One region of the Endozoicomonas sp. ALC013 genome, then DNA from elsewhere that is predicted to be linked to it. Evidence: predicted binding sites of a transcription regulator. Region 1 holds the regulator's gene; the other holds the start of a gene.
The links. The regulator PhoB, encoded in region 1, activates phosphate uptake and scavenging genes when phosphate is short. The targets are predictions, from matches to a motif close to TGTCATANNNNTGTCANA.
Positions count from the first base shown of each region.

Region 2: a site for PhoB is predicted at 10,361-10,378, ahead of ACO6V1_RS13795 (PhoX family protein). Genes of this name have one in related genera too.

Region 1 covers NZ_JBLYNS010000019.1:1,151-16,317, forward strand. The annotation lists gene ACO6V1_RS05915 (transposase) at 1-230, opposite strand, end outside; gene ACO6V1_RS05920 (transposase) at 1,033-1,953, shown strand; gene ACO6V1_RS05925 (DUF3050 domain-containing protein) at 1,957-2,763, opposite strand; gene ubiA (4-hydroxybenzoate octaprenyltransferase) at 2,921-3,826, shown strand; gene phoB (phosphate regulon transcriptional regulator PhoB) at 4,060-4,749, shown strand; gene phoR (phosphate regulon sensor histidine kinase PhoR) at 4,865-6,193, shown strand; gene ACO6V1_RS05945 (H-NS family nucleoid-associated regulatory protein) at 6,307-6,747, opposite strand; gene ACO6V1_RS05950 (SpoVR family protein) at 7,117-8,619, opposite strand; gene ACO6V1_RS05955 (YeaH/YhbH family protein) at 8,616-9,893, opposite strand; gene ACO6V1_RS05960 (PrkA family serine protein kinase) at 9,970-11,892, opposite strand; gene ACO6V1_RS05965 (dihydrolipoamide acetyltransferase family protein) at 12,403-13,494, opposite strand; gene ACO6V1_RS05970 (alpha-ketoacid dehydrogenase subunit beta) at 13,742-14,725, opposite strand; gene pdhA (pyruvate dehydrogenase (acetyl-transferring) E1 component subunit alpha) at 14,718-15,167, opposite strand, start outside.
Region 2 covers NZ_JBLYNS010000070.1:1,278-16,444, reverse strand. The annotation lists gene folC (bifunctional tetrahydrofolate synthase/dihydrofolate synthase) at 1-60, opposite strand, end outside; gene accD (acetyl-CoA carboxylase, carboxyltransferase subunit beta) at 115-1,020, opposite strand; gene trpA (tryptophan synthase subunit alpha) at 1,017-1,832, opposite strand; gene trpB (tryptophan synthase subunit beta) at 1,857-3,029, opposite strand; gene ACO6V1_RS13820 (phosphoribosylanthranilate isomerase) at 3,101-3,811, opposite strand; gene truA (tRNA pseudouridine(38-40) synthase TruA) at 4,141-4,944, opposite strand; gene ACO6V1_RS13810 (hypothetical protein) at 5,238-5,870, opposite strand; gene ACO6V1_RS13805 (hypothetical protein) at 6,151-7,116, opposite strand; gene ACO6V1_RS13800 (hypothetical protein) at 7,307-8,062, opposite strand; gene ACO6V1_RS13795 (PhoX family protein) at 8,238-10,268, opposite strand; gene ACO6V1_RS13790 (saccharopine dehydrogenase family protein) at 10,472-11,716, opposite strand; gene ACO6V1_RS13785 (hypothetical protein) at 11,921-13,798, shown strand; tRNA gene ACO6V1_RS13780 (tRNA-Ser) at 13,830-13,922, opposite strand; gene ACO6V1_RS13775 (hypothetical protein) at 14,007-15,167, opposite strand, start outside.

The DNA.
Region 1 (15,167 bases):
TTGAATGCATAAGCCTGCAGAGCGCCATTGCGCTGAACGACAGAAAACAGTTCTTTAAACGGTGTCTTCAACCCAATGGGGTTAACCGGATCAATAACCTCTCTCATTCGAGTATCGGAAGGAACTTTGCCGTCTTTTACATGATAGAGTTTTTCAAGATTATGACAGCAAATATCATCCAGCCGCTCTTCATCAAATCCTAATAGCGAATCGAACTTCTGGTGCATCATAGCAAAGGCAGATTTCAGGAAGTTAGGAAAGGGAATAACGCATTTATTTGGACGATGATCTGGGATGTTTTCGAAGCATTCTGACACCGTTTTTATCAAGTAAGAGGCGCTGAAATGCCTGATATTTTTCTTAATAGCGGTACCCATGATTGACCCGACGACAACGATTGATTATTAGGCAATTTTAGTTGAAGAATTGTGCGGACATGATTTTTTTACCTTGCCTGCAGCCCTTATGGCTGTAGTGCTTCAGAGTTCATCGGGAATTGCTGCAAGTTAAACCTGGTGAACAGACAAAACGAAAAATGATCAGCATCCGGAGTTTATTTCCTGATACGGCATAGTTACCAATAAAAAACCATTTTCTTCAGTGTATTTAAATTAACCTATTGATCAGTTTTTTTTCTGATGGTTCTGGTTGTGTCTAAAAAATCAATAAAACAATTAAGGGAAAATCGTAGCTTCTCAAAAAGTGCTGGGAACCGATAAAAATATACAAAACAATAGTACTGTATCGGTGATTACCAAGGGCTTTAGATACTTGGTAGTTTGGTTACCCAGCAGTTTTTGAGAAGCTACGGAAAATCTTCATTTTTCTATTTTTTGCGGGAATTGCTGGCCTGGTTACGGTTATGATTCTCCGAAATGTCGTGACTATATTCAATGAACCGAGAAACCTATGTACGGGACAAAAAATCTGGAGGCCAGAGCTGGCAAGAGTTTAGATGGGATGAGCTGACTTCCCATGTAAGGTAATCTATGCGGTCTCTAACCTCCGAACAGATTATCGTAGTAGAAGTACATGGAAGAAGTCAGCTCATTAGCCAAGGAACTTAAAGCTCATCTGCCCTGGCATCAAGCCCGGATTATATTTCTTGCACAATTCATTCTCGGCTTGATACGTGGGCGCTCATGCAATCTTTATCGTGTGGCAGAAGAGTTCCAAGGTCAGTCTCAGGCAGAATCAAGCTATCGCCGCATAAAGCGCTTTTTTGCCGGTTACACCTACTGTTATGAGCAGCTGGGTAAACTGATACTTCACTGGCTGAATCTCGACAGATACACACTCTGCATGGAGCGAACCCTGAAATTGATTCCAGCGGATAAGATAGATGAGCTACTTGCTGATCGTGAATTCATTGGCCGTGACTGGTTCAAATGGCTGGACAATCAGGGCATCGTCTGTCGACTGCGAATCAAGGAAAGCACTACTGTACTGGGTAACTGTGGCAAGAATATCAAAGCCGCACAATTATTTTGGAACATAAAGCTTGACCAGACAGTGACCTGGCACAGCAAACGCAAAGTCTCAGGTATTTATCTGTATATTGCTGCAAGGCGCACAATCAAGGGGCTTTTAATTGTCGTGGCAACCCAGAAACCAGACACCATGATTGAGGACTACTTTAAGCGTTGGTCGATAGAAACGCTGTTTGGTTGCCTGAAAAGTCGAGGCTTTGATCTTAAGTCTACCCACATGACGGATCTAGACCGCATGGAAAAGCTAATGGGCATGCTTGCATTGACATTTGCCTGGTGTTTGATTGCTGGTCACTGGCATTATGGTGAAGCGAAAGAACTCCCTCTGAATAAGCATATGCGGCCAGCCAAAGCTCTGTTCAGACTGGGAATAGACATGCTCCGCAGGGTTTTGAAAAACGAAGGTTCAAAAAATGATCAGATTGGATTTCAGACCCTGCTTCAGGTTTTGTCCCGTACATAGGTCTCAGATAAAACCGGGTAGTATAGGCTCTGCTTTGTCAACAGCCCCCTGTCCAGCGGTAACTTTGTCCAATTGCTTCTCAAGACCATCCCAAAATCTTATTCGTGCTGAAATAGCCTCTTTCGCCTTGGCAACGGCCGATGCTTCGGCAGTTTTGTCCCCATTTATAGACTGTTTCAGCAGGTTCTCTGCTGCCGGGCCATGCTCATTCCCATCAAGGTCAATATGTCTCTCAAGGTAGTAGGTCATGGCAGGAACGGACGCCGGGGGGATTTCCCAATGATTCAACAGGGAAGAAAACATCTGCGGAATGGCATCTTCACGGCCGAAAAGAAAATAACTGGCCACTTCCGGTAACGAACCATACTGGGCGATCTTCAGCGTATCCGAAACAAATGCCTGAATGTATTCCGGTACCTCAGCAACCACCAGGGCCTGCTGCCAGGGAACCCCTGTCTTGATGCTATAAATTACCTGTTCGATTTTGCTGGTATCCGCGGATACTTCATTCATGGCAGCGAGATACATTTCCAGATGACTCATGGGCGTGCCATGAAGATCCTTATCCGTCTCTTCATAGAGAATAATTTCATTAATGAAGCGGGCAGACGGGGCATCCGTAACTGGCACCCAGGGTAGCTGCATGGAAGTAAACTCAAGCTGCAATCTTTTCGCCAGCGACATAAAATCCCATACAGCAAATACATGAGCTTCCATAAAGGCCGACAACGTCTCCACACTGTTAATTTTCTGGTAGATGGAGTGATTGAAAAGTTGTTCTTGAAGAGGGCGTAAGTCTTCTGTAAACATGATAGTCTCCCGCTATAAGCAATTTGCTCTGGTAGGCCGACAAGACTACATAGATATTGGACACATGGCAGCCTGTGCTCATTTTTTTATCGGCAAAACATGTGTCGGCTGGAAGGCCCTGACTATATTTCCAAAACACAGAACTCCAAGGGCGCAGATGAAATTTATACAATCGATAACAGGCGCTGATAAATGTGCAGAGCTGCTGGATCAGCACGTACCACGCTGGAAAGACTTTATTCAACTGGCTCGCCTTGATCGCCCCATTGGCATTTATCTACTGCTATGGCCAACACTCTGGGCGCTCTGGCTCGCGGCCGAAGGCATACCCTCTGTTGGTAATCTGGTGGTTTTCATTCTTGGGGTGGTGCTGACCCGCAGCGCTGGCTGTGTTGTTAATGACTATGCTGACCGACATTTTGATGGTCATGTAAAACGAACCCGGCAACGTCCGTTGGTGACCGGAAAGATAACCCCGAAAGAAGCCCTGATATACGCCGCCAGCCTGTTTTTCGTGGCCTTTCTCCTGGTGTTGACCACCAATGCCCTGACCATCTATCTCTCCTTTGCCGCCCTGCTACTCGCCTCAGCCTACCCTTTTGCCAAACGACACACGTATCTGCCGCAAGTGGTATTGGGTGCCGCATTTGGCTGGTCCATCCCCATGGCATTTGCCGCCGAGGCCGACACACTGACCACTCAGACATGGCTGTTGTTTATCGCCAATCTGTTATGGACTGTCGCCTACGATACCCAGTATGCCATGGTGGACCGAGATGATGATCTGCAGATCGGCATTAAGTCCACCGCCATTTTATTTGGCGAAATGGATAATCTGATTATTGCCTGTTTTCAGACGTTTACCCTGATAGCCCTGCTGATGCTGGGTTTACAGCTGGAATTAGCCTGGCCATTCTATGTCAGCCTTGTTGCCGCCGCCGCAGGTTTTACCCACCAGCAATGGTTAACCCGCAACCGTGAAAGGGATCCTTGTTTCAAAGCCTTTCTTTCTAATCATTGGGTTGGTGCCGCCATATTTCTCGGTCTGGTCTGTTCTCTGTGATGACTGACTGAAACACCTGAATTTGAAGGTTGAGCCGAAAGCGCTCAACCTTCACCTCCCCTTTATCACTTCAACGACGGGAAAACAGTAACTCATGGGTTGGACAACCCGCAAAAAGTCCATCAAATTTTCCTCAACGTCATTTTTCTGTAACATTCCCTCGCTGTAATACCTGTCATAAAGATAAACGGTTACCAAAGCAATCTTCTCTCATTCAACCCCGGGGTATTCTCATGTCTGGCAAAACAATTCTAATTGTGGATGATGAAGCACCCATCAGGGAAATGGTCGCTATGGCGCTGGAAATGGCTGGTTATCAGTGCCTGGAAGCAGCTGATGCAAAGCAGGCGCACTCACTGGTGGTGGATAACCGACCCGATTTGATCCTTCTGGACTGGATGCTACCGGATATCTCGGGTATCGAACTGGCCAGACGACTTAAGCGTGACCAGCTGACAGCAGAAATTCCGATCATTATGTTGACCGCCAAAGGGGAAGAAGACCATAAAATCCAGGGGCTGGAAACCGGTGCGGATGATTACATCACCAAGCCTTTCTCCCCCCGCGAGCTCGCTGCCCGACTTAAGGCCGTACTGCGCAGAACTCATGGAATGGACGAACAGTCGGCTATCGTCGTCAAAGGACTGGAACTGGACCCTGTCAGCCACCGGGTCAGTATTGATGGCAACCCGGCCGAAATGGGGCCAACGGAATACCGGCTGCTGCAGTTCTTCCTGACTCATCAGGAGCGAGCCTATTCCCGTGGGCAGTTGCTTGACCAGGTCTGGGGTGGCAATGTGTATGTTGAAGAGAGAACGGTGGATGTCCATATTCGCCGCCTGAGAAAAGCGCTGGGCAGTGGCTATGAGAATTACATTCAAACCGTCAGAGGTACTGGCTACCGTTTTTCCACTAAAGCGTAGAATGCTGGAATTCAATGAAAATGGCTTCAGTGACGTTTTCCTCATCACCACCTGATGACATAAGAATGATGGTCAGGATCAATCACCATAAGCTCAACAAACTGCGGAACTGCCTGTGACCACCTCTGCCCGATCCTGGTTTACTGGTCGAATAGTGTCAATGCTTGCCATCGGGCTGCTGGTCGGCTGGCTGGCGGACCGGATTTTTCTGGGGCTTTTTCTTGCCACATTATTCTACCTTCTCTGGAGCCACCAGCAACTGCACCGATTGCTGATATGGCTTGATAAGGCTGCCCACAAAGAGCTGGATCCCCCGGAAAGCACAGGCGTATGGGGTGAGATCTTTGACGGTATTTATAGAATTCAGCGCAAACACAACCGCTCAAAACAGCGACTTGCCAGCGTGATAGAACGCATACAGGATTCAACGGCAGCATTAAACGACGGAATCGTCATGGCCGACCAGAATGGTTCCCTTGAGTGGTGGAACCGTGCCGCCGGAGAGTTACTGGGCCTGCAAATGCCCGATGACCAGGGACAGCTCCTGACAAACCTGGTCAGAAATCCAAAATTTGCCCGCTATATGAACAATAGCCACGGCAAAGAGCCCATTAAGATCGATTCACCGGTGCATGAGAGCCGACAGCTTCAAATAGCCATTACCGTTTATGGGCAGGGCAATCGACTTCTATTGGTCAGGGATGTCAGCCGGTTGCATCAGCTTGAAATCATGAGAACCGATTTTGTTGCCAATGTTTCCCATGAATTGAGAACACCGCTAACCGTGATTTCCGGTTATCTGGAGACCATGAGTGACGGTATGGCAATGAATCAGGATACACCGCCCATCTTTAATCGTGCTCTTGGTCAAATGCAGGAGCAGGCAACCAGAATGCAGCGACTGATTGAGGATCTTTTGTTACTTTCACGGCTTGAAGCGACGGAACCGGAAAGAATAAGTCAGTCAGTGACGCTTAAGTCTCTGCTTGCCGGTATCGTTAACGACGCCAAAGCATTGAGCGGTGAAAATCAGCACCAGTTACAACTTGAATGCGACGATGATGCCTTATTAACGGGGGATGCCGTGGAGCTGCGCAGTGCCTTTTCTAACCTGGTTTATAACGCTATCCGCTATACCCCGTCTGGAGGAAAGGTGCAGGTGAAGTGGTGGCAGGATCAGGAAGGTGGACACCTGATGGTTCAGGACAATGGTGTTGGCATTGACCCCGTTCATATTCCAAGACTGACTGAGCGTTTTTACCGGGTGGATAAGAGCCGCAGTCATGCGACAGGGGGGACCGGTCTTGGACTGGCGATTGTAAAACATGTGTTATTAAGGCATGAAGGTCGTATCAGTATCAGTAGCCATCCGGGAAAAGGCAGTCGTTTTATATGTCACTTTCCCCTGTCGAGAATCAAGCATGCCAACGTCGTCAACGTATAGCAGGCCGGTTGAACACGATCTTTCCGGTAAATGATGATATTAACGCCGTATTTGCCAAAATAGAAAATAAAAAAGGGTCTGCAAGACCCTTTTTTATTCAGAGCGAATAAAACTTACTCTTCGATCTGTTCCAGAGCGCAGTCCAGACGCTTCTTGCCAGTACGCTCCAGGTACGCCTGGAAATCACGTGGCAGACGGCCAGTAGTGGCACCTTCCCACTTAATGCGCTCACCCGCTTCGTTCTCGTATTCAAAAGTGTACTTTTGAATGTTTCTGCGACGCTTCTGTACTGTCTCTTCCGGTTCCAGATTACCCACACCCAGATCATTCATGGAAACACCACGGTCGGCCATAATCTGCTTGATGGCTTCAATGCTTTCCTGCTTCTTCTTACGCTTCTCTTCGTCTTTGGCACGCGCTTCCTGCTTCTCAGTCAGCACATCGTTCAGACGGGAAATGATGCGCTCCAGATCTTCCGCGTGTACATCTTTAAACAGTGAGCGAATACGGGTTTTGCTGCTGAGGCGATGCAGAACTTCTTCAAAAATATTCATTTACTCTACGACTCCTTGGTCTTGATAGAACTTCCTACTTAGGAATAAAGATGTTCAATTCGATGAACTTTATACAGCAAGATTTTTTTAGATGGAAGTACCATTATATAAATTTTAAAAATAATGTGAATCACTGATAGTAAAAACTGTCAGTTTATTAATCCAAAATCAGGCAGGTTGTTTTTTTGATCAAAAGGAATAAGTTGTATAACTCCGATATGGATCATGTTGAATGGGAACCACAAAGGACACAAAGAGCACGAAGAAGAGCTTTTCTTTTCCTTTGTGCTCTTTGTGTCCTTTGTGGTTCAAAAATTAATGGATAGTTGCTTAATATTTACCGTAAGCGTACCAGCATTCAATCGACGTTTATTTGCGTTTCTTATTCTCACTGCACTGCCAGCTTTGAGTGACTGCGCCATTTTCAAACGACTCAATCTCCACATCAAACTGCCAGATCCGGTGTATATGCTTCAACAGCTCATCGGTCTCTTTTCCCAATGGCCGACCTTCATGCTGGTAATGACGGAGGGTCAGCATGCGGTCACCCCGGATATTGACATTATAAACCTGAATGTTTGGTTCCCGATTGCCGAGGTTATACTGAGCGGCCAGTGACTCACGGATGGCTTTATAGCCTGTTTCATCGTGAATACTGTCCACCTCAAGATAAGTGCGGGACTCATCATCCAGAATTGAAAACAGTCTTAAATCTCGCATCACTTTGGGTGACAGAAACTGCAGGATAAAGCTTTCATCCTTAAAGTTTTTCATGGCAAAGTGCACAGTATCCAGCCAGTCGCTGCCGGCAATATCCGGAAACCACTCCTGGTCTTCATCGGTAGGGTTTTCACAAATACGACGAATATCCATAAACATATTGAAGCCGAGGGTGTATGGATTGATACCACTGTATTGCGGGCTATCAAAAGGCGGCTGATAGATAACACTGGAATGGGAGTGAAGAAACTCCAGCATAAAACCATCGGACACCTTGCCCTCATTGTATAGCTCATGCAGAAGGTGGTAATGCCAGAAACAGGCCCACCCCTCATTCATCACCTGAGTCTGTTTCTGAGGGTAGTAGTATTGGGCAATTTTTCTGGCTATTCGCAACAGCTCCCGCTGCCAGGTTTCCAATAACGGTGCATTCTTTTCCAGGAAGTAGAGCAGGTTTTCTTCCGGGTCTTTAGGAAAGCGCTCTTCCTGTTCCTGCTCATCTTTCTCAACCTTTGGAATGGTGGTCCAAATGTCGTTCAGAGTCCTCTGGATATACTCCGCCCTCTCTTCCTGCCGGGCCTGTTCCTGCTCAGCGGATAAGGGCCGGGGCCGTTTATATCGATTCACCCCCTGATTCATTAATGCATGGCAGGCGTCGAGTATTTCCTCGACCGCCTCAATGCCATACTTCTCTTCACATTGTGCAATATAATGTTTAGCAAATAACAGGTAGTCGATAATGGACTCGGCATCAGTCCAGGTTTGAAACAGATAGTTCCCTTTAAAGAATGAATTATGACCATAGCTGGCATGGGCTAATACCAGTGCCTGCATGGTCATGGTATTTTCTTCCATTAAATAGGCAATGCAGGGATTTGAGTTGATCACAATTTCATAGGCCAGCCCCATTCTGCCCCGTTGGTAGTTTTGCTGGGTATGAAGAAAGTGTTTACCAAAACTCCAGTGGTTATACATTAATGGCATACCCGTTGAGGCATAGGCATCCATCATCTGTTCAGAGCTGATAATCTCAATTTGATTCGGGTAGGTTTCAAGGCGGAAGCGATCAGCAAGACGGGCCAGTTCCCTGTCGTATTCCTGAATTAGCTCAAACGTCCACTCCGGTTCACTGGAAATCAACTGGCTGCTCATGCATTTTCCTTTTTTTCAAACAGTTTACGGAAAACCGGGTAAATATCACTGGGCGATTTAATCTGCTGCATGGCAAAGTGATCTTTAAACTTCTCCGCTACACTCTGGTACTCACGCCATAAATTCTGGTGGGCACGGTCGGTGATTTCCACATAACAGTAATACTGAACCTTCTGCATAATCTGCTCGGTGAGAATCTTGGTGCAGACACTGGAATCTCCTTCCCAGTTATCACCGTCCGATGCCTGGGCAACATAGATATTCCAGTCCACCGGGCTGTAACGCTTGTTGATCACATCACGGGTCATTTCCAGGGCACTGGAAACAATGGTTCCCCCGGTTTCCCTGGAATAGAAAAAGTCATCCTCATCCACTTCTTTAGCGGCTGTATGATGACGGATAAAGACCACTTCAATCTCTTTATAATTACGCTGCAAAAACAGATAGAGCAGAATAAAGAAGCGCTTGGCCATGTCTTTGATGTCCTGAGTCATGGATCCGGACACATCCATCACACAAAACATCACGGCCTTATTACTGGGCGAAGGCACTTTGACCATGTTGTTGTATTTCAGGTCAAAGTCATCAATAAATGGTAGTCTTTTCAGCTTGGCATTGAGCTCTTTTATCCGTTCTCTTAATTCAACAACTCGTTGCTGGTCCGTTTCATCCGGGCTGACTTCCATTTCCCGGAGCTCTTTTTTAAGTGCCCGTATCTCCCGGCGATCACCACCGGATAAGGCAATACGCCGGGCATGGGCTGAACGCAGGGAGCGCACCACATTCAGGCGGTCCGGAGAGCCTGCTGTCGTATACCCGGCCTGTCGAATCTTGAATTCCGTCATATCCTCCAGCTGTTTCCGAACCAGGTTTGGCAGCTCAAGGTTATCAAACATATGCTCCAGGAACTCATCATGATTTATCTGGAAGCTGAATTCATCCATCCCTTCGCCGCTGTTGCCAGCCTTGCCCTTACCGCTTCCGGAGCCACTGCCGCCTGATGGCCGCTTGATACGATCACCACTGACAAACTCCTTGTTGCCCGGATGAACCTGCTTATATCGCCCACCCTGACCGTGGCGGAATACCGGCTCAGAAAGATCTTTTCGGGGAATGGTGACTTCGCTGCCAGAAACCACATCAGTAATGGAGCGTTTATTCACAGCATCAGACACTGCTTTCTTGATGTGCTTCTTATATCTCTCAAGAAACCGCTGGCGATTGACGGTACTTTTGTTTTTTCCATTCAACCGTCGATCGATAATAATACTCATGAACACGCTCCTTGTGTGCCCTTTATGACAAACAGGGCGAGAATCCATTCGCCCTGCCTCTCTACCCGGACGGCAGTTACTGCGACTTGCGCACCCGGATATACCATTCAGCCAGTAACCTGACCTGCTTCTCGGTATACCCTCTCTCTACCATGCGCTTAACAAACTCATTGTGCTTGCGCTGATCTTCCTGGCTGCCTTTGGCATTGAATGAAATCACCGGAAGCAGGTCTTCTGTATTGGAGAACATTTTTTTCTCAATCACGGTGCGCATTTTTTCGTAGCTGAGCCAGCTCGGGTTTTGCCCATTATGATTGGCCCTGGCCCTGAGCACGAAATTAACGACTTCGTTACGGAAATCTTTTGGATTGGCGATACTGGCCGCTTTCTCGATTTTCTCCAGCTCATCATTGATGGCCGAGCGGTCGAGAATATCGCCGGTTTCAGGGTCACGGTACTCCTGATCCTGAATCCAGAAGTCAGCATAGGTGATGTATCGGTCAAAAATGTTCTGTCCATACTCGGAGTAAGACTCAAGATAGGCGGTCTGAATCTCTTTGCCCAGGGACTCAATGTATTTGGGTGCCAGGAACTCTTTCACATAGCGCAGATAACGCTCATGCACCTCTTTCGGATACTGCTGCTGCTCAATCTGCTGTTCCAGTACGTAGAGCATGTGCACGGGGTTAGCGGCAATTTCCGTAGGGTCAAAGTTGAATACCTTGGAAAGAATCTTGAAAGCAAAACGGGTAGACAAACCTTCCATGCCCTCATCAACACCCGCTGAATCCTTGTACTCCTGCAGCGGCTTGGCATTGGGGTCGGTATCTTTCAGGTTTTCACCATCATAGATCCGCATCTTGGAATACACATTGGAATTTTCCGGCTCCTTGATGCGCGACAGGACGGTAAACTTGGCCAGCATTTTCAAGGTATCCGGTGCACAGGGGGATTCCTTGAGTGAGCTATTAGCCAGCAGCTTTTCATATATATGAATCTCTTCCGTCACCCGGGTGCAGTAAGGCACCTTGACGATGTTCACCCGGTCAATAAAGGCTTCATTGGTCTTATTATTCCGGAATGATTGCCACTCGGATTCATTGGAGTGGGCAAGAATAATACCGTTATAAGGAATGGCACCCATGCCTTCGGTACTGTTGTAGTTACCTTCCTGGGTCGCGGTCAGCAGCGGGTGGAGTACCTTGATGGGTGCCTTGAACATTTCCACAAACTCCATCATGCCCTGATTGGCACGGCAGAGTGCGCCAGAGAAGCTGTAGGCATCCGGGTCATCCTGAGAGTATTCTTCCAACTGTCGTATATCCACTTTGCCCACAAGGCTGGATATATCCTGGTTGTTCTCATCGCCGGGTTCGGTCTTGGCAATACCCACTTGATTCAGAATACTGGGATGCAGCTTCACCACTCTGAACTTGGTGATATCACCGCCAAACTCATTTAACCGCTTAACCGCCCAGGGTGACATGATACCGCCCAGGTAACGGTTGGGAATGCCATATTCTTTTTCCAGAATGTCGGCATCTTCATCAGGATTAAACAGATTCAGAGGTGACTCAAAAACCGGTGAACCTTTGATTGCATAGAATGGGACTTTCTCCATCAATGCCTTCAGCTTTTCTGCCAGAGAAGACTTACCACCACCCACTGGCCCTAAAAGGTAAAGTATCTGTTTCTTCTCTTCCAGCCCCTGGGCAGCGTGCATAAAGTAGGAAACGATCTGCTCAATGGCCTCTTCCATACCATAAAATTCACGGAATGCCGGATAACGCTTAATCAGTTTATTGGAAAATATACGACTGAGCCTTGGGTCCCTTGAGGTATCCACCATCTCCGGCTCACCAATGGCCATAAGCATACGCTCAGCCGCATTGGCATAGGCAGAAGAATCCTGCCTGCACAGTGCCAGATACTCTTCGATGGTCAGCTCTTCCTGCTGGGTTGATTGAAATCTCTGCTGATATGTATTGAAGATGTCCATGCCTTCACCCGCCTTTGTCTGCTTGAATTCCTGAACAACGACCAGGAACGTTTGACCGATAGCTCATCTGGAAGCTTATCCTTCTCAATTACGCTATCGGCAGAGTCAGAACTTTGACCACATTTTTTTATAACTTTTATTGAGCCGCTATGAATGCCAGAAAAGCAGTTCATGCTGATCAACAATGCTATAGAAAAAGGTGGCATATAATGCCCGTCCGACAAACCAGAGAACTCGGTGTCATGACCGGCAAAAGCGGGATACGAACATTCAGTCGAAAAAATCCGGCCTACATTGATGCACTTTTCATAACAACTTATAACAACGGACTTCCTTGCAGCATGCTGGCAGAGATATTATTCTTCATCGCTCACAACTTCTGGTGGTCTCGCACTTAGCCTTGGAAAAGCTGCCCGACAAGCGTGGCACTATCAAAACAACCCTGCGTTTTTAACCGCAAAGTGATAGCGCATTTTTTCTTGCCCCAGAATTTATAATGTGGATTTTTGACTACTTCTGCAACTGTTGAATCATTGCATGGAGGAAACGTGTTGCTTCACCACCCGTTGCTGCGCGGTGATCAAACGACAGTGACAAAGGCAGGATACGGTGGCTCTCAGGCTTGCCAGCAACGCTGACGATTTCTTCCCTTAACCGGCCAACACCGATAATACCAACGGTTGGCGGCACAACAACCGGTGTCGCGTATTTTCCGGCAAAGACACCAAAATTACTTAACGTGATGGTTGCACCCTGAAGCTCTGAGTTTGGCAGACTTCTGTCTTTCACCCCTTCCCTGAGCTTATTGATACTCTCTCGTACTTCTGCTTTCTTCATTTTTGCCACATCACGCATCACCGGAACAAATAGTCCCTCGTCACTATCAACCGCCAGACCCAGGTCAACAGCATCATGAAGCTGACGGCTCATGGAAGCGCCATCAAACCAGGCATTAAGCGCAGGCTCCACGGCAATGGCTTTGGCAATCGCCTGAATCAGACGAACAGTGATGTCTTCTTTATCATCCCAATGATCAATATCCACATCATCAAACAGCGTTACCTGGACGACGGAAGCATGAGATTCTGCCATGGTGCGGGCCATATGCTTGCGGACACCTTTCAATGGCTCTGGATTGGCCAGGGGATAGGCCATGGCAGGTTGTGCAGCGGTTCTACGATTTGTGATAGCACCCAGATCCACCTGGAATTGCTCAGCCAGTGATTGAAGTCCACTTTGAACCATGTGCGATGAAGACGACGGTGGCATCTGGCCATCCGCTGGTGAGCCAATAATAAAAGCGTCATCGCTATTGGTGCTGGCATCATCACTGGCCAGTTTGCCGACTACCGTACCGCTATCTTCCCCATCGGTGACAAACTCCACCAGCGGGGCTCCGGTAAGAATAGTGTCACCGGGTTGACCACAAAGACGGGCAATCACTCCGGTGCAGGGTGCAGGCACTTCCACAACGGCTTTGGCTGTTTCGACTGAGACCATCGGCTGATCTTCCCTGATGCTATCCCCTTCTCCCACATGCCATTCGACAATATCGGCTTCAGGAATACCTTCCCCTAAATCGGGTAAATTGAAAAAGCGCATGAATGTACCTTTTTATTATAAAAATACTGACTGCTTCTGGTTTTGCAGTCCTACAGGTTCCTAGTACATCGTTTCAATGAGTTTGACGTTTACAATCTCCGTTCACCCTGAGCGGAGTCGAAGGGTGCTTGGCACGATCTATCAGAGTCCGGAGTTTCCGCCTTTAGGCCCTATGGGTCCTTCGACAGGCTCAGAACGAACGGAGTATGGAGGCACGACAACCCGTCAAACTCATTGAAACTATGTACTAGTGCCTGGCAAGACTCTTGATCGATGCCCTGACAATATCATCGACCTGGGGCAGATAATGGTCTTCCATCCTGTAGTAGGGCATTGTCGTATCAAAACCGGTCACCCGTTCAACGGGGGCCTTCAGATCATCAAACGCCCTTTCCATAAGACCGGCAGCAATCTCGGCCCCCACACCAAAACTCCGACAAGCTTCATGAACAATGACACAGCGTCCGGTCTTTCTGACTGACGTCAGAATAGTCTCCATATCAAGAGGCTTGATGGTAGCCACATCAATCACTTCTGCAAAAATGCCATGCCCCTCCAGAATGTCGGCTGCCTCCATGGTTTCACGAACCGATGCCCCCCAACTGACCAATGTGACATCCTGCCCGACTTTTAACGTGAAACAGGTGTCCAATGGCAGCGGGTCACTGGCAGCATCAATTATCTGCTTACTTGCCCGGTAGATGCGCTTTGGCTCCAGGAAGATAACCGGATCCGGCTCATTAATGGCAGCACGAAGCAATCCATAGGCTCTGACCGGTGACGATGGGATGACCACTCTTAGCCCGGGAATATGGGCAAACAGTGCTTCGGTGCTTTCCGAATGATGCTCCGGGGCATGGATACCTCCACCGAAAGGAGCCCGCAGCACCAGGGGACACGCCAACCGTCCCCGGGTTCGGTTTCTCATGCGGGCTGCGTGGCAGATTAATTGTTCCATTGCCGGAAAGATGAACCCCATAAACTGTATTTCCGCCACCGGTTTCATCCCCTGGGCAGCCATACCCACACTGATACCGGCAATCAGGGTTTCCGCCAGTGGTGTATCCATCACCCGCTTGAGGCCATATTTATCCCGCAGCCCCTGGGTTGCCCGAAAGACACCACCATTGACCCCAATGTCTTCGCCAAGCAACACAACATCCGGATCATTGTCCATAGCATGATCAAGCGCCAGGTTGACGGCCTCAACCATGGTCAGTTTGTTATCCATTGAGACGGCCTCCGGCTGATTTCATGTTTTCCTGCCGCATCTGTTCTCTGGCAAGCGCCTCGTTTTTCTGCTGCTCCAGTTGGGCTGGCATATTCGCGTAGTGATAATCAAACAGGTCTTCAATAGCAGGCAGCGGCGTGTTCAGGTAGGTGGCCACGGCCTGCTCAATGATACGGTCAGCCTCATCTTTTAAAGCCTGTTCTTTATGCTCGTCCCACAACCCCCGATGGTGCAGAAAGTTACGGAGCCGCTTGATGGGCTCTTGTTGCCAGGCCTCCTTGAGCTCTTCACTGGCTCGGTAACGGCTGGCGTCATCGGCCGTGGTGTGATCGCAAAGCCGATAGCTGACCGCTTCTATCACGGTAGCGCCTTTACCCTGGCGTGCACGGTCAATAGCGGCGCTGACCACTTCATGGAGGGCAATAACATCATTACCATCCAC
Region 2 (15,167 bases), on a different contig from region 1:
TGCAAGGCTTTTTTCTTTCTTTTCAAAAGAAGACAACGTCACATCTCCAGACGTATGCATTCCCATGCAAGCCCCTCAGGGCCTGCGTGGGAATGAGAGAGATAAAAGGTGGGATCAGGCAACTTCTTCTGCAGGATCAGCAAGCTCCACATCTGCATCCGGCCTGCCCTGCATTTTCCGGCAAAGCCTGGCGATAGTGGATCGCAAATCAGAACGGGAAACGATCATATCAATAGCACCGTGATCCAGCAGGAATTCACTGCGCTGGAAGCCTTCCGGCAGCTTTTCCCGGACGGTCTGTTCAATCACCCTGGGACCGGCAAAACCAATCAGGGCACCGGGCTCAGCCATGTTGATATCACCGAGCATGGCCAGACTGGCAGAAACACCGCCGTACACCGGGTCAGTCATCACAGAGATATAAGGAATACCCGCCTGGCGCATTCTTTCCAGGGCCGCACTGGTTTTCGCCATCTGCATCAGGGAAAACAGGGCTTCCTGCATTCGGGCACCGCCACTGGCTGAAAAACAGATCAGCGGCATCTTCTCTGCCAGGCATAACTCGGCAGCACGGGCAAACTTTTCCCCGACCACCGACCCCATGGAGCCGCCCATAAAAGAAAACTCAAAGGCAACGGCCGCGACCGGAATGTCCTCGACGGTACCCCGCATGGCCACCAGGGCATCTTTTTCGCCGGTCTGCTTTTGCGCCGTTGCCAGTCGGTCACGGTACTTTTTAGTGTCGCGAAACTTCAGCCGGTCATTGGGCTCAAGGTCGGCAAACAGCTCTGCCTTTCCTTCCTTGTCAAGAAAGTAATCCAGTCGCGTGCGGGCACTGATTCGCATATGATGCTGGCACTTGGGACAAACACCCAGGTTTCTATCCAGCTCGGGGCGATAGAGAAAGGCCTCACACTTCACACACTTGCGCCAAAGCCCTTCTGGCACACTGCTGCTTTTCTGCGCAATAGCAGCGCGTGATAACGATGGAATCAGTTTATCGACTAACCAGTTGCTCATTCATTCGTCCTGTCATCGTCCATAGCTGAGCGCATTTCGGCAATTCGGCTGGCAACGCGGTCAATGGAGGCCTGTCCCTCATTGCCATACTGAGCCAGCTCAGATACCAGCACACTGCCCGCAATAACACCGTCTGCCATTCGCCCGATGGCGGCAGCCGAGGCACCATCGCGGATACCAAAGCCAACACACACCGGAACGTCAGCAAAACGCCGGATGTGGTTGACCCGCTGTTCAACTTCTGCCGTATTCAGGGTTGCCGCACCGGTTACCCCTTTCAGGGATACATAATAGAGATAACCACTGGCAACCCGGCAGATCTTGGCAATTCGTTCATCGGATGTGGTCGGGGTAATCAGGTTGATCATATCAATACCACAGTTATGCAGCATATCCAGTAAATCACCTGCGGCTTCCGGTGGCAGATCCACCATCAGCACACCATCAACACCCGCCTGACTGGCCAACTCAACAAACCGCTGGTAGCCCATGATCTCTACCGGATTGAGATAGCCCATCAGGACAATCGGTGTGTCATTATCCCTTTCCCGGAATTCAGAAACCATTGCAAAAACGTCATGCAATGTAACACCGTGTGATACCGCCCGCTCATGGGCCTGGGCAATCACCGGACCATCCGCCACCGGGTCCGAGAACGGAAAACCCAGCTCAATCATATCCGCCCCATGGTCCACCAGCTGGTGCATGACCTCGACGGTCTTGCCCGGAGGGTCACCGGCAAGAATGTAGGGTATCAGTGCTTTACGTTCACGCCCCTGCAAGGTTTCAAAGCGGGCTTTGATTCTGTTTATTTCACGACTCATGCTGTGCCCACCTTATACTTCGAGGCCATCAATAGCGGCAACGGTATGAATATCCTTATCACCACGACCAGACAGATTACAGATAATGATCTGGTCCTGGTTCATCGTGGGTGCCAGTTTATCAACCCAGGCCAGGGCATGGGCGCTTTCCAGCGCTGGCATAATGCCTTCCAGACGGGTCAGCTGGCGAAATGCCGCAAGAGCTTCTTCATCCGTTGCCGCCGGGTATTGTGCACGGCCGATATCTTTCAGGTAACTGTGTTCTGGTCCAACCCCCGGGTAGTCCAATCCGGCCGACACAGAGTGGCTCTCAATAATCTGGCCATGTTCGTTGGTCATCAGATAGGTTCTTGCGCCCTGCAAAACGCCCGGACGACCGGAACTCATCCGGGCCGCATGCTTATCGGTATCAACACCGTGCCCTGCCGCTTCAACACCGTACAGCTTAACGGCTTTATCCTGGATAAATTCGTGGAACAGCCCCATGGCATTGGAACCACCACCCACACAGGCAACCAGGGCATCCGGCAGGCGGCCTTCTTTTTCCAGAATCTGCCGACGGGCTTCCCGGCCAATAATACTCTGCAGATTACGCACCATTTCAGGATAGGGTGAAGGGCCACAAACTGTACCCAGCAGATAGAAGGTATCTTCGGGGCGTGCTACCCAATCCCTGAGAGCTTCATTAATCGCGTCTTTCAGCGTCTGGGAACCGGTTTCTACCGGTACCACGGTGGCCCCCAAAAGTTTCATGCGATAGACGTTCAATGCCTGACGTTTTACGTCCTTGGCCCCCATATAAACCACACACTCCAACCCAAGACGGGCGGCCACCGTCGCCGAGGCGACACCGTGCTGACCGGCACCTGTTTCGGCAATAATCCGGGTTTTCCCCATATGTTTGGCCAGTAGCGCCTGACCAACCGCATGGTTGATTTTGTGGGCACCGGTATGATTGAGATCTTCACGCTTCAGGTAGATCTTCGCGCCACCCAGCGCCCGAGTCCATCGCTCAGCAAAATAGAGCGGTGAAGGACGGCCGACAAAGTCAGCCAGGTCACGATCAAAATCTTCCTGAAAGGTCTTGTCCTGCCAGAGCTCACGCCAGGTGCGGTCAAGGTCTTCCAGCGCACCCATCAGGGTTTCAGCCACGAAACGTCCACCGTAACGGCCAAAATGCCCCATTAAATCCGGTTGATCGTACTTGTGTTCTTCAGAAGAAAGAACGGGGGACTCAAAAATTTCTTGATCGACCATCATCTTCCTGCCGCCTTGATAAAGGCTTTGATTTTATCGTGATCCTTAATGCCAGGCTGACTCTCTACGCCACTGCTGACATCAACTCCATAGGGTCGAACCCTGTTCACTGCCTGAGCGATATTATCAGGACTCAGACCTCCGGCCAGCACCATCGGTTTATTCAGCTCATGGGGTATCAAATCCCAGTCAAATGACTCACCGGTGCCACCCACCTCCCCGGGCTTATAACTGTCCAGCAGGTAGCCACAGGCACTGGTATAGGGAGCCACCATGTCGGCCACGGCAATATCCGGACGAACACGGAAGGCCTTCATATAACGTACCCCCCAGCGGGCGCACTGGATTTCCGGTTCATTGCCATGAAATTGCAGAAGTGAAAGAGGAACCGCGTCCAGAACCGATTGAATCAGCTCATCGGAGGCATCGACAAACAGCCCAACCACCGAGACAAACGGCGGCAGAGCCCGGACAATCTCCACGGCCTGCTCAACCGTGACACAGCGACGGCTTTTCCGGTAAAACACCAGACCGATGGCATCCGCCCCGCTATCAGCAGCGATCAAACCATCATCAACACGGGTAATTCCGCAGATTTTTATACGAGGAGATACTTCCATTTCCCGGTGTTCTCTTTCCCACGCCCTGTGTCGGGAGATTACCCGGGACACAGAGCCAACCACAGGGTAAGGGTTTGAAGGTGCTTTCACACTGTCAATCCGAAAATCAATGCGAAAGAATAGGCAACCCCTGAGCGATCAATGATCTTATCAGAACATTTCGGTGATTACTGCACCTGGCAAATCATTTCAACGATTTTAATGAGCACAATCTCCGTTCACCCTGAGCGGAGTCGAAGGGTGATTGGCACCGTCTTTACGGTTGGTTCACAGTCCACCCCCTTCGACAGCCTCAGAATGAACGTGGTTCTGCAGCTCAGTAAGTTCTCCGCTACAGGACGAACAGAGTTTTCAGAGCAATAGAGAGGAACCCATCCATTGCACGGAAAACGTATGCCAGCTCCGGAAAAACCGCCGATTTAAAGCGGAATTAATGGCGCAATAAAGTGTGGGTTCGATTCACTGGCCGGCAACCCAAACACCTTATCGTATCCCGCATCGACAAAATAAAGCCCACAGGGCGAAGCGGTTACCCCACCCTGGGCACGATCCCGGGCATCCAGCACCTCTTTTGCCCAGCCAGGCTCACGCTTGCCGCAACCCACCGCCATCAACACCCCGGCAAAATTACGAATCATATGATGCAAAAACGCATTGGCCTGCACATCAATAACAATCAGTGGTCCGTGGCGGGAAATATCCAGCCGGGTCACATTTCTGACCGGGTTCTTTGCCTGACACTGAATCGCACGGTAAGAGGTAAAATCATGTTCGCCTACCAGGCACCCTGCTGCTGCCTTCATGCGCTCAACATCCAATGGCCGATAGTTCCAGGTCACCCCTTTGGAGAGGTGTGCTGGCCGAATGGGATGGTTATAAATCACGTAACGATAACGTCGCCACAGGGCAGAAAAGCGGGCATGAAAATCATCAGAAACCGGCTTCACCCAGTTTACGGCCACGTCATCCGGCAAATTGGCATTAGCGCCATAAGCCCAGCCCCGCTCGGTACGAACGGCATCCGTATCAAAATGAATAATCTGGTTACAGCCATGAACCCGGGCATCGGTTCTTCCTGCACAGACAACGGCAACAGGATGGTTTGCCACTTTTGACAGCGCAGCTTCTACAGCAGCCTGCACCGTGGGCAAACCGGTCTTGAGAACCTGCCAACCAAAAAAACGGGAGCCATCGTATTGAACACTGGCAGCATAACGGGGCATGAAAGAAAAACACCTATAGAAAATAGCCAAAGGCAGAATTTAAGCAGGAGTGCGCGGGTAGATTACCACCAGGAGATGTTCCCGGGTTAGTGCAGCCAAGCTCTGAAATACATAAATAAACACCTCGTTGCCACAACCTCTCCGGACTCATTCCCATGGTCCCGAGGTTGTCGCAAAACCGGTTCTACAGGATGGAATCGTAACAGATTCACCACCCGCTGCTGAAGCACTCTTATCCTTTGCTTCTGTCTGGTGATCTCTGCTGTATAATCCTTTCAGTTGCACCAATTGACTCAGTCGAGATTATTCTTGGTCTGTTCGTCAGGGCTCCCGCCCACAGTGGTTGTCAAACCAAGGCGTTCTGCAGCCATTCCGGCACCGGAAAAGGCTGCTTTTGCTGTATAGTCCAGCGCTTTTCCCACCAGGTACCCGACACCTCCACCAACCACGACGGAGCCTGTGCCAGACAGGATTCGGTTCAAAGCATCAGGATGATTCGCACGTATGGCCGCATGTTTTTCTGGTGGCCCCAGTAGCATTAATGGACTTGTGATGGCACTACTGCAACCCAGACCACAGAGCGCCCCTGCGTAGGTACACGCCTGGACAATATGAGAATCCTGCTGAATGAATGGAGTGATACCAAGGTGATTCATATACGTGGATACGGTATCACGAATTTTCACAGAAGCATGCCAGAAGGCGGTACAACCGTGATAGACCCCTTTCCCGATGAGGTTTCCCGCAAAGCCATAAGCGCCCGCATATAAGGCGCGATTCAGAAAATTGTCATCGACCGCGAAGCGGGCTGTATGAAAGCCAAAAGCCAGCCCTGTCATGGTACCAGCCAAAGCCAGAGAATCCTTCATTACTGAGGCAGGAACAATAATGTTGTTCGTTGAGCCTGTACCAGAGTTGATATCCATTGTTAAGTCCCTCTCAGATATAAGAACGTGACGTTTTACGGAAGGCGACCATGTAGATACTCAAGCCAGGAAAAAGTTCCTGCTGGCAGGTTTTGACGGGTTGTCGTGCCTCCGCACTCCGTTCGTCCTGAGCCTGTCGAAGGGCGGAAACTCCGGACTCTGATAGATCGCGCTAAGCACCCTTCGACTCCGCTCAGGGTGAACGGAGATGGTACACATCAAACTCATTGAAACCATGAACTAGAGGGCTTTGTGCACAAACAGGTGGCTGTCTACCTGTTCAGCGACCAGTGGCTATCGATCTAAGGCATTCAGCCGCCATTCTGACACCGGAAAAGGCGGCTTTTGCCGTATAGTCCAGCGTTTTTCCCACCAGATATCCGACACCGGCACCGAGCATGACCGAGCCTGGGCCAGACTTGATTCGGTCCATAACATCAGGAGGAGGCCAGCAAGGAGGAGGCTCATAATTGCGGCCCCAGTGCCCACGTCTTTCAATTTCTATTGCCTCTTCTGACAGAATCAGTAATGGAGCTTCGAGGGCACTACTGCAACACAGGCCATACCACGCTCCTGCGCAGGTAAATGCCTGGACAATATGAGAATCCTGACTGAAGGGGGTAAAACCAAGGTTATTCATACACGTGGATACGGTAGCACGAATAACCTCAGAGCCTTTCCAGAAGGCGGCACAACCGTGATAGGCATTTTGTGCAATAAGGTATCCAGCAGTGCCACAACCGCCCAAATATGCGCGATGAGTCAGCACATTGTCGTCGTCCGAGGACATAGATACAAAAGAGCCAAAAGCAAGCCCTGACAGGGTACCTGCCACAGACAAAGTATCCTTGATTACAGAGGTAGAAATAACAAAGTCGGTTGTCGAACCTGCACCTGAATTGGTATTCACAGTTGAGCCGCTATCCCGGGCAATATGAGAATCCTGACTGGTGGGGGTAACATCAGGGTTATTGATATGTGTGGATACTGTATCAGGAATTTCCACAGCTCGTTGCCAGAAGGCGGCACAACTGTGATAGGCAGTTTTGGCGATGAGGTGCCCCGCAACGCTGCAAGCGCCCATATATAAGGCGCGATTCCGAAAACTGTCGTCGTTCGGGAGGCGGGTTACAAGAAAGCCGAAAGCAAGCCCTGACAGGGTACCTGCCAAGGTCAGGGCATCCTTCGCTACAGAGGAAGAAATAACAACATTGGTCGTCGAACCTGCGCCTGAGTCGATATTCATAGTTAAGCCGCTATCGATGGAAGAATCTAACGTTTAACGTGAGGTAACCCTGTAGATGCCCAAGCCAGCAAAAAGTTCCTGCTGGCAGGTAATGAGGGAATTTTCGGCACATTCACGACCACACCCGTGCCGTTCAGACATTACGGGGGTTGGTACGCAACACGTGGCTGTGTTTGCAAAATGGAAATTTTTATTCTCGGCCAGCTTCCTGGAAATGAGTTTCTGTTTCAGTTCCATCAGGTGATCTTTGCCGTACCATTTCTGCGGAACGGCTCAGCAGGATTTCTTCAGCAGACTCTGAATGCTGATGGATTCTCCCTGAGCTACCCGAGGCAACCTCAGGGCTCTCGCTCACAGTGGTTTTCAATCCAAGACGATCAGCAGCCATTTTGGCACCGGAAATGGCTGCCTTTGCGGTAAGGTCCAGCCCTTTCCCCAATAGATATCCAACACCCCCACCTAACATGGCCGAGCTTGTGCCAGCCATCAGAACCCGGGCAGCGTAAAAGGTGTTGTCAATGTAAGGATCAGGAGGTGCTGACGGATCGACAAGGTTCCGGGCTGGTCGCTGCCGCAAGGGGCTGTACCTCAAGCCTAAGTAAGCTCCTGCGTAGGTTGATGCTTTGACAATGTGAGATTCCTCATTGAAAGGGGTAATGGGCAGATTAGTCATAAGCGTGGTTACGGAATCATGTACAGCCACAGCTGAGTTCCAGAGGGCGGCAACACCGTGATGGACACTTTCAGCTAACAGGTATCCCGTGGCGCCAACAACGCCAGCAAGACAGGCGCGATTCAGATAGTTGTCGCCAGCATAAGTAGAGACACCATAGCCCAAAAAAAACGATAGAGTGGTAACTCCCGTAACCACAATATCAGCGAATTCAGAAGTGTTATTCACGCCATTGGCATTGGCATTGGTGCCAGCACCTGGGTTGACATTCATTGTTGAGCATATCCTTGATTAAAAAATGGGTATTTAACGTAATTTAACCACTTGGATGTTCAAGCCAGAAAAAAGTTCCTGTAGACAGGTAATAAAAAGGCCTTTTCAGCACCAGCGGTAAAGACCAGGAGCGAATCAGCCAATTCGCCCCTGGTAAAAACGAAACCCGGTTCAATCAAGTGCCAATCACCCCGCCATCATCTTTGGTAATCAGCACAGTACTCGACCGGGGCCGTGTAATTCCATCACTGGCCGGAAAGCTGATGGCCGGATGCTGGATATTAACCCACATGGCTTTGCCATCAGGCGTGGTGGTCACACCAGTGATTTCACACCCTCTCGGGCCAGTCAGAAAGCGTTTCACTTCTGCGGTGACCGGATCGCAGCAGAGCATCTGATTGGTGCCCATATTGCTGTTGCGTTCCTCATCGTCACCGTAATCGGTCTGAATCCAGAGGCGGCCCTGATAGTCAAACCAGATACCATCCGGCGAAGAGAAAATATCACCCTTGATATCTCCCACGAAGTGTTCAGGTACCGGGCTGCCATCCGCCAGTGTCGCGCCAGGGCGGTCACCGGCCAGCAGGAACATCTCCCAGTTGAAATGGGTGGCCGTGGGATCAGCGTTTGCCTCGGTAAAACGAACAATCTGACCATGGCGGTTATCTTCCCGGGGATTGACGGCATTGGTTTGCTGATCCTCTTTTTGGCCCCGGTGCTTATTATTGGTCAGCGTGACATAGACTTCCCGGGTCTGCGGATGCACGGCAACCCATTCCGGGCGGTCCATGGTTGTGGCCCCCAGAATATCCGCAGCACGACGGGCGTGTACCAGCACATCGGCCTGACTGGTAAAACCATTGCGACGGGTCAGGCCGTTGTGGCCAAACACCAGTGGCCGCCACTCACCACGGCCATCATCATGGAACACCGCCACATAAAGAGTGCCATGATCCAGAATATCCCGGTTGGCCGCTGGATTACCGGGTTTATAGGCCTGATCCGGCACAAACTTATACACGTATTCGCCGCGGGTATCGTCGCCAAAATAGAATGCCATACGACCATCATCACCCAGCGAAAGTGTTGAACACTCTCTGACCAGTCGTCCCATGGAGGTGCGCTTTTTCGGGGTGCTGTCCGGTGAAAAAGGGTCAATTTCCACTACCCAGCCAAAACGGTTGGGTTCGTTAACATAACCGCCATGAGGGGCATGGTGATCAGGTGTCGCATTAAAACGGGGTTCTACTGACTCCCAGGCATAGTATTTACTGTTCTTGTCCTGGGCCACACCATACCGCTGGTGGGCTGGGCGTTGCTGATAATCTTCAGCATCACGGTTAACAAAGTAGTTCTTCCAGTTCTCTTCACAGGTGAGATAAGTCCCCCAGGGTGTTACGCCCATGGCGCAGTTATTCAAAGTGCCCAGCACCTCAAGACCAGCAGGGTCTGCCACGGTTTTCAGAAAATCAGTACCGGCCACTTCACCGGTCAGATCCATGGGGGTAAACCCGGTGATCCTGCGGTTATAGCGGGAATCCTTGACTTGCTGCCAGTGACCATCGGACTGCTTGCGAACTTCGATAATACTGACACCGTGGGCCGCCATCTCCTTCTTCACTTCATGCGCCGGGCGCTGTTTAAATCCCTGCGGGTTTTCAGTGATGGTCAGACCGTTGGGGTGAAGCGTAGGATTAATGTACTCATGATTCATGACCAGCAGGCCATGGTCGTCCGGCTGGTCCGCAAATGGGAAGAACCAGATCCCATCGTGATTCTGGCCTGCCTGCTTCATCTGCTCCCGCCAGCTGTTGCTGCCATCTGGCCGCCAGGGTCTGGCACCTTTCTCTACCGGGTCACCCCATGAAAAAAAGACGCTGGCCGTATAGCCTTCAGGCACATTGATGGCATCGAACATGGGGTCCTGCTCAATGGGAATGGGCTTGAATCCGATGTCCGCCCGCCGCAGGTTTCCAACAGTACTGCCACCCAGAGCATTATGACTCTGCCCGGTCGTGCCCATACAGCCAGCCAGAAAGCCTGCCATGGCCAGACCCAGGCCACCTTTCATAAAGTTCCGCCGACTTTTTTCTACCACGTCATCCAGGGTACTGTTGCCAGAGAAGTTATCTGGCTGATCATCCAGCGACTCCAGCTGTTCATGAAAATCACGATGGTTCTGTAACTTTGAAGATCCGGCTTCCATGATTATCCCTCATCGTTAAGTAAACACACTGTTATTGAAAGAATGATTTGCTGAGAGATTAGGCGATGACTGTTACAGATTTATTGCTATCAAGTTTCAATTAGATGAAAAAAGCTCTGCAAGAAAACGGAGCAAATTGTGGAGAGAAAGTCAGCCGAAACGGTTGCTACCTATCCGGGAAAGACAGATAGCATCAGGCTATTTCAGGAAGGTACTACTTCAAATTTTATCTCAGCATCTTTTTCCAGCCGCTCAATAAGCCGATCACCAAATAACGTGGATGTTGTCCAGAAACCGCCCGCCCTCCCGCTCTTCTGCTGCTTATCGTGGAAGTCCAGGGCCAATCCTGCAGCCACCTGCCCCAGCATTCTGGCGGTAGAGCCATACCCCGGATCGCCCTGGCCAACAACACGGGTGCGAATTTCCTGGCCATCTGCTGTTTTGCCCAGAAAGCGAATATCATAAAACCCGGTTTTCTGGGCTTCGGGAGAAGGTCCCTCACCCGGTTTGGGCAACACAAATCGCTCCATAAACCAGCGGGTTGGCTTAATCACCATGGACAGCATAAACAGACCCAGTCCGCCTACCAGGGCGGAAGACTGTAAACGACCTTTAAAACCAGCCCCCATCAGCATGGCTTCGCTGTACCTGAAATCCCTGCCATAAGGAAATTCAGCCAATGCATTGGAACGAAGGACCACCCGGGAATTAATGCCAGCCATAATGAAAGGTGCCAGCCACGCCCCAAAGCCGGAATCATACGTCGGTGTTTTAACAACTTCCTGTCTGGCCTTCAAGCTTTCATTGTCAGGGCAGAGCAGATAAGGGTTGGCCAACTGTCGGCGTAATGCCGGGTTGTTTGCCGCCTCACGGGTGAGGTTAGTTATACTGGCCAGCGTGCCACCGGATATACCACCTCTGGCGGCTTTCACCCGCATGCTGATATCTGAACAGAATGAACCCAAAACTTCCCTGGCTTTTTTCTGGGTAAAGTACACGCCCAAATCAGAAGGTATTGAGTCAAAGCCACTGCAATGAACAATGCGTGCACCGCTGTTGCGTGCCGTTTCCTCATACCGGTCCAACATCTGTCGGATCCATTGCACCTCTCCGGTCAGGTCGCAATAATCAGTACCACTTTCTGCACAAGTCTTGACCAGTGATTCGCCGTAAAGTGCATAAGGTCCCACTGTCGAAACAATGACCCGGGTTTGCTGGCACAATGCTTTCAATGAAGTCTCATCAGCAGCGTCAGCCAGCAGCACAGGTAGCTCAGGCTGTTGTAAGTTCTGCTTTAATTGAGCCAGTTTCGCTTGAGAGCGCCCTGCTATCGCCCAGTTAAGGCGTTCCTGGTCATTGTCGTTAAATCTATCAACCAGGTACTGGCAAAGTAGTTGTCCAACGAAGCTGGTCGCCCCGAATACAATCACATCAAATTGATTATTCATAAACTCAGGAGATCTCTGTACTTTGTCGTTTTTATAAGAGACATACAGCCTACAGAATTGAGTATAAAAATGGAAAAGATAAAAGAGATATAGTCAAGGACCATCCACTCGATAACGCCGGACAGATTATCATTTTGAACTTATGAGCCATGAATGGGTCTCTTTATGATCATTTAAATCAAACTAAAATAGTTGGTTGACTTTATGAATCCAGGTTTTCCTCACGAGACAAGCAGTATTTATTACCCGACAAGCTCCGCACCAAAGCAAACAGCTTATGGTCAATCTGCTACCAATGGCCCAGATCCAAACGGAGCCGTTCAACATGAACGGATTAAAATCACCAGAACCATTCGAACAGAAGGCCTGAAGCCCGATCTGCATTGCTTTCATTCAAAACAACCTTCAAGCAACCCCTTACAACCCGGTAGAGTTAGAGCTGACTATGCACACCAGCCATATTTTAATCAGCAGCCCCTGAACTACCCGGCAACCAACCACTACAGTAACACCTCCATGACCTCAGCCAGCCAGCCCATACCAGCCCATCAGATTACTCGCTCTGACAGCCATCTGGACAAGGTACAATGTAACCAGGTGCTGGCAAAACCCACAACAGATCTACAAACACAAAACGAAATTACTGACCTCCTGAGTGAGATTTGTGACCAAGCATCCGTTCCACCACAAAATCAAATGGGCAAGACCGGCTCATCCTTTACGACATACCAGCCTGCGAACATTTATGCCAGTCATTCTATTTATCCGGGCACGCGGTTTTCAGACACGAAAGAGTCAGCCTTCTGGCACTTTTCGCAGGGCAATCAAGCCTTTCATACTTCGTATCCTGGATTCAGAGCAGGCGAAAATGCCAGTATCATGGGCTACGGACAGCAGCCCCTCACACCAACAATCGCACAATCAGAAAACTTTATACCAAGCCCTCTCCTTTCATCACCAAGAAAGCGTCTGCAAAATCAGGACTTGAGTCATCAGGCAAAATTCGGTGCGTTTACTCCCACAAAACCTTATCTCAACACCACGGCTTACAACAGCAATTCAACCACAAAATCAAATGGTGCCAATTACCAAAACTTATTTACTGCGAACCAAATGAACCATTGGATGTACTCAAACGAACTGCAATGTTTTGCAAATACCCAGCCTGCTTACTCAGCGGCCAGTAGTGATTATTTCCAGCAGCAAATGGCTCAGACCGCAGCCTACAAAAGCTATATGACGCAAAACCTCCCAACACCACATGTACAAAATCTTGCCGCCAGACCTTTACCTCCCGGGCAGTCAACAAGGCCTGAGCACTCGGCAAACAGTTATCCTGTTCCGGTTTCGGTTTCGTCACGTTCCGCTGATCAACCAGGCTCATCATCCCTGATTGCTCCCGCGGACAAATCAGCACCACAAGATTCCAATACTTTGCAACAAAGCACGGATTACCCTGATACCCAGACCAAAAATACCAGTAAAGAAACACACACCCCCCCGTCACCGGAAAGTAAAGCATCTGATGACAGTAGCAATGAGGTTGATTTTAATTGGCAAGCTCCTGAGTTTCAGAGGGAGTCTGACGAGATTGTGTCATTAATCCACGGGACCGAAAATCTATTGGGTATACAAAAACTGGATTTGCCTTGGATTACCACCGCACAGGCATTAATTATTGCCGCAGATGCCATTGACGGCAACATAACCGAAGCCACGATGCATATATTGCGATTAGGCCTTTTAATGGACCAGCCAAATGAGCCAGACAATCCACTTGAGGATGTCAACCCGGAGATGGCCAAGCTAGTCAATGACTGGTATGAGCAAAGCGAAGAAGACAAAATAGAATCTGAATACTTTGAATTGCTGAATGCCATTAATCGATATAGACGAACGAAAGGTGAACCAGCATTGCAGGAAAGCACTTCTTGTAGCAGCGTTCTTGAAATAGCTAATGAAATATTACAGTCTGAAAGGAACGCAATGAGTAGTGATTCTTTACCACCAAAGCGTGACAGAGCCTTCCTGCCTGAATACATCCAAACTGCCTTAAAATACATTCAAGGTGATAAGGAGTAGAAAAAGTTTTTGAAAACAAAAGAAGGAAATATGGCGGTGAGGGAGGGATTCGAACCCTCGATACGGCTACAAACCGTATACTCCCTTAGCAGGGGAGCGCCTTCAGCCTCTCGGCCACCTCACCGGGAACGATGGCTATGTTACCCTGAGCGCCTTGAAAAGCAAGTTTTTTTTTAACCAGGGAATTTTTTAGCCATCTTCCAAAGCCTCAGGTATGTGCTGTTTCCTGCCCCGAAGTTGCAGGAATCTTACAGACTAAAACAGTACTGAAATTTGAATCAGCATCACGATCTTTTTGCTCATTGAAGCAGTAGATAAATAAATGATCACCGTCGGGGCTAAACTTGACCATTCCAACGCGATGATCCAGTACTATCTTGTCTTTTTCAACCCATTTGCCGTCAGCATCAATACCCCAAAGCTGCACAAGGCCTGGCTGGCGCTGGTCGTTACTGTCTAGTTTGTTGCCGTAGGTCAGAAAATGATTTTCCGGACCATTAAAACGCACTCCTTCGATCCCGTAGACACCAAGATTCGAGGTCGAGTTCGTCTGCGCCAGCTTGATCCACTCACCATTCGTTTCACGCCCGAGAATACTGGCGGTGCCCAAACTAGTGCTATAGGCAAGGTTCCCTGAATGGGAAAACTGGGCATCAAGAATATGATCTGAATGTTTAACCACCAGTTGTTTATGCAGATTTCCCTGACTGTCCAGGCCCTGAATTTTGAGATTCCCTCTAAGATCAAGGGTCAGTACACTGTCCTCCTGAGCGTTGAAGGCAGCATGGGAAATCCCCATCTGATAATTACCTGCCCTTGCTTTCTCAACAAGATTACCCGCCCCATCATCACCCCAAATGCAGGCAAATTCCGAATCAAAGCCATAGCTCAACATCAGGTCCTCTGAGGGGCTGAAGATGATGTCGCTACTGCCTGGGTGCTCTAGGGTTTGAGCTTTACCCGGCCTGCGGCAGTCGAGGACTTTATAGATGACATTGGTCGGTCTGCAGATGATTTCGCTGCCGCTGCCCTCTGGTTTATAAAGACTTGCCCGTAACATACGCCCGGAGGGACTGAATCGTGCATAGGCACAATTCTGCATTTCAGTTTGTACTACCCAGGCACCGTCATCATTGTAGCCAGAAATCAAGGCGTTACGATCTTTATCAACAGTCAACGTGTGTTGGCCGGAGGCATTAATGGACGCATAATCTACGCTTCCCTCATGCTCGTTGAGGTGATTTAACCTACCTTCAGGATGAATGATTTCCCCAATCTGCAACCAATTGCCATCAGCATCGCATCCCACAAAGACTTCCTCGTTACCCTCGGTCAAGATCAGGGCATGCCGCTCATCATCACTGAACTG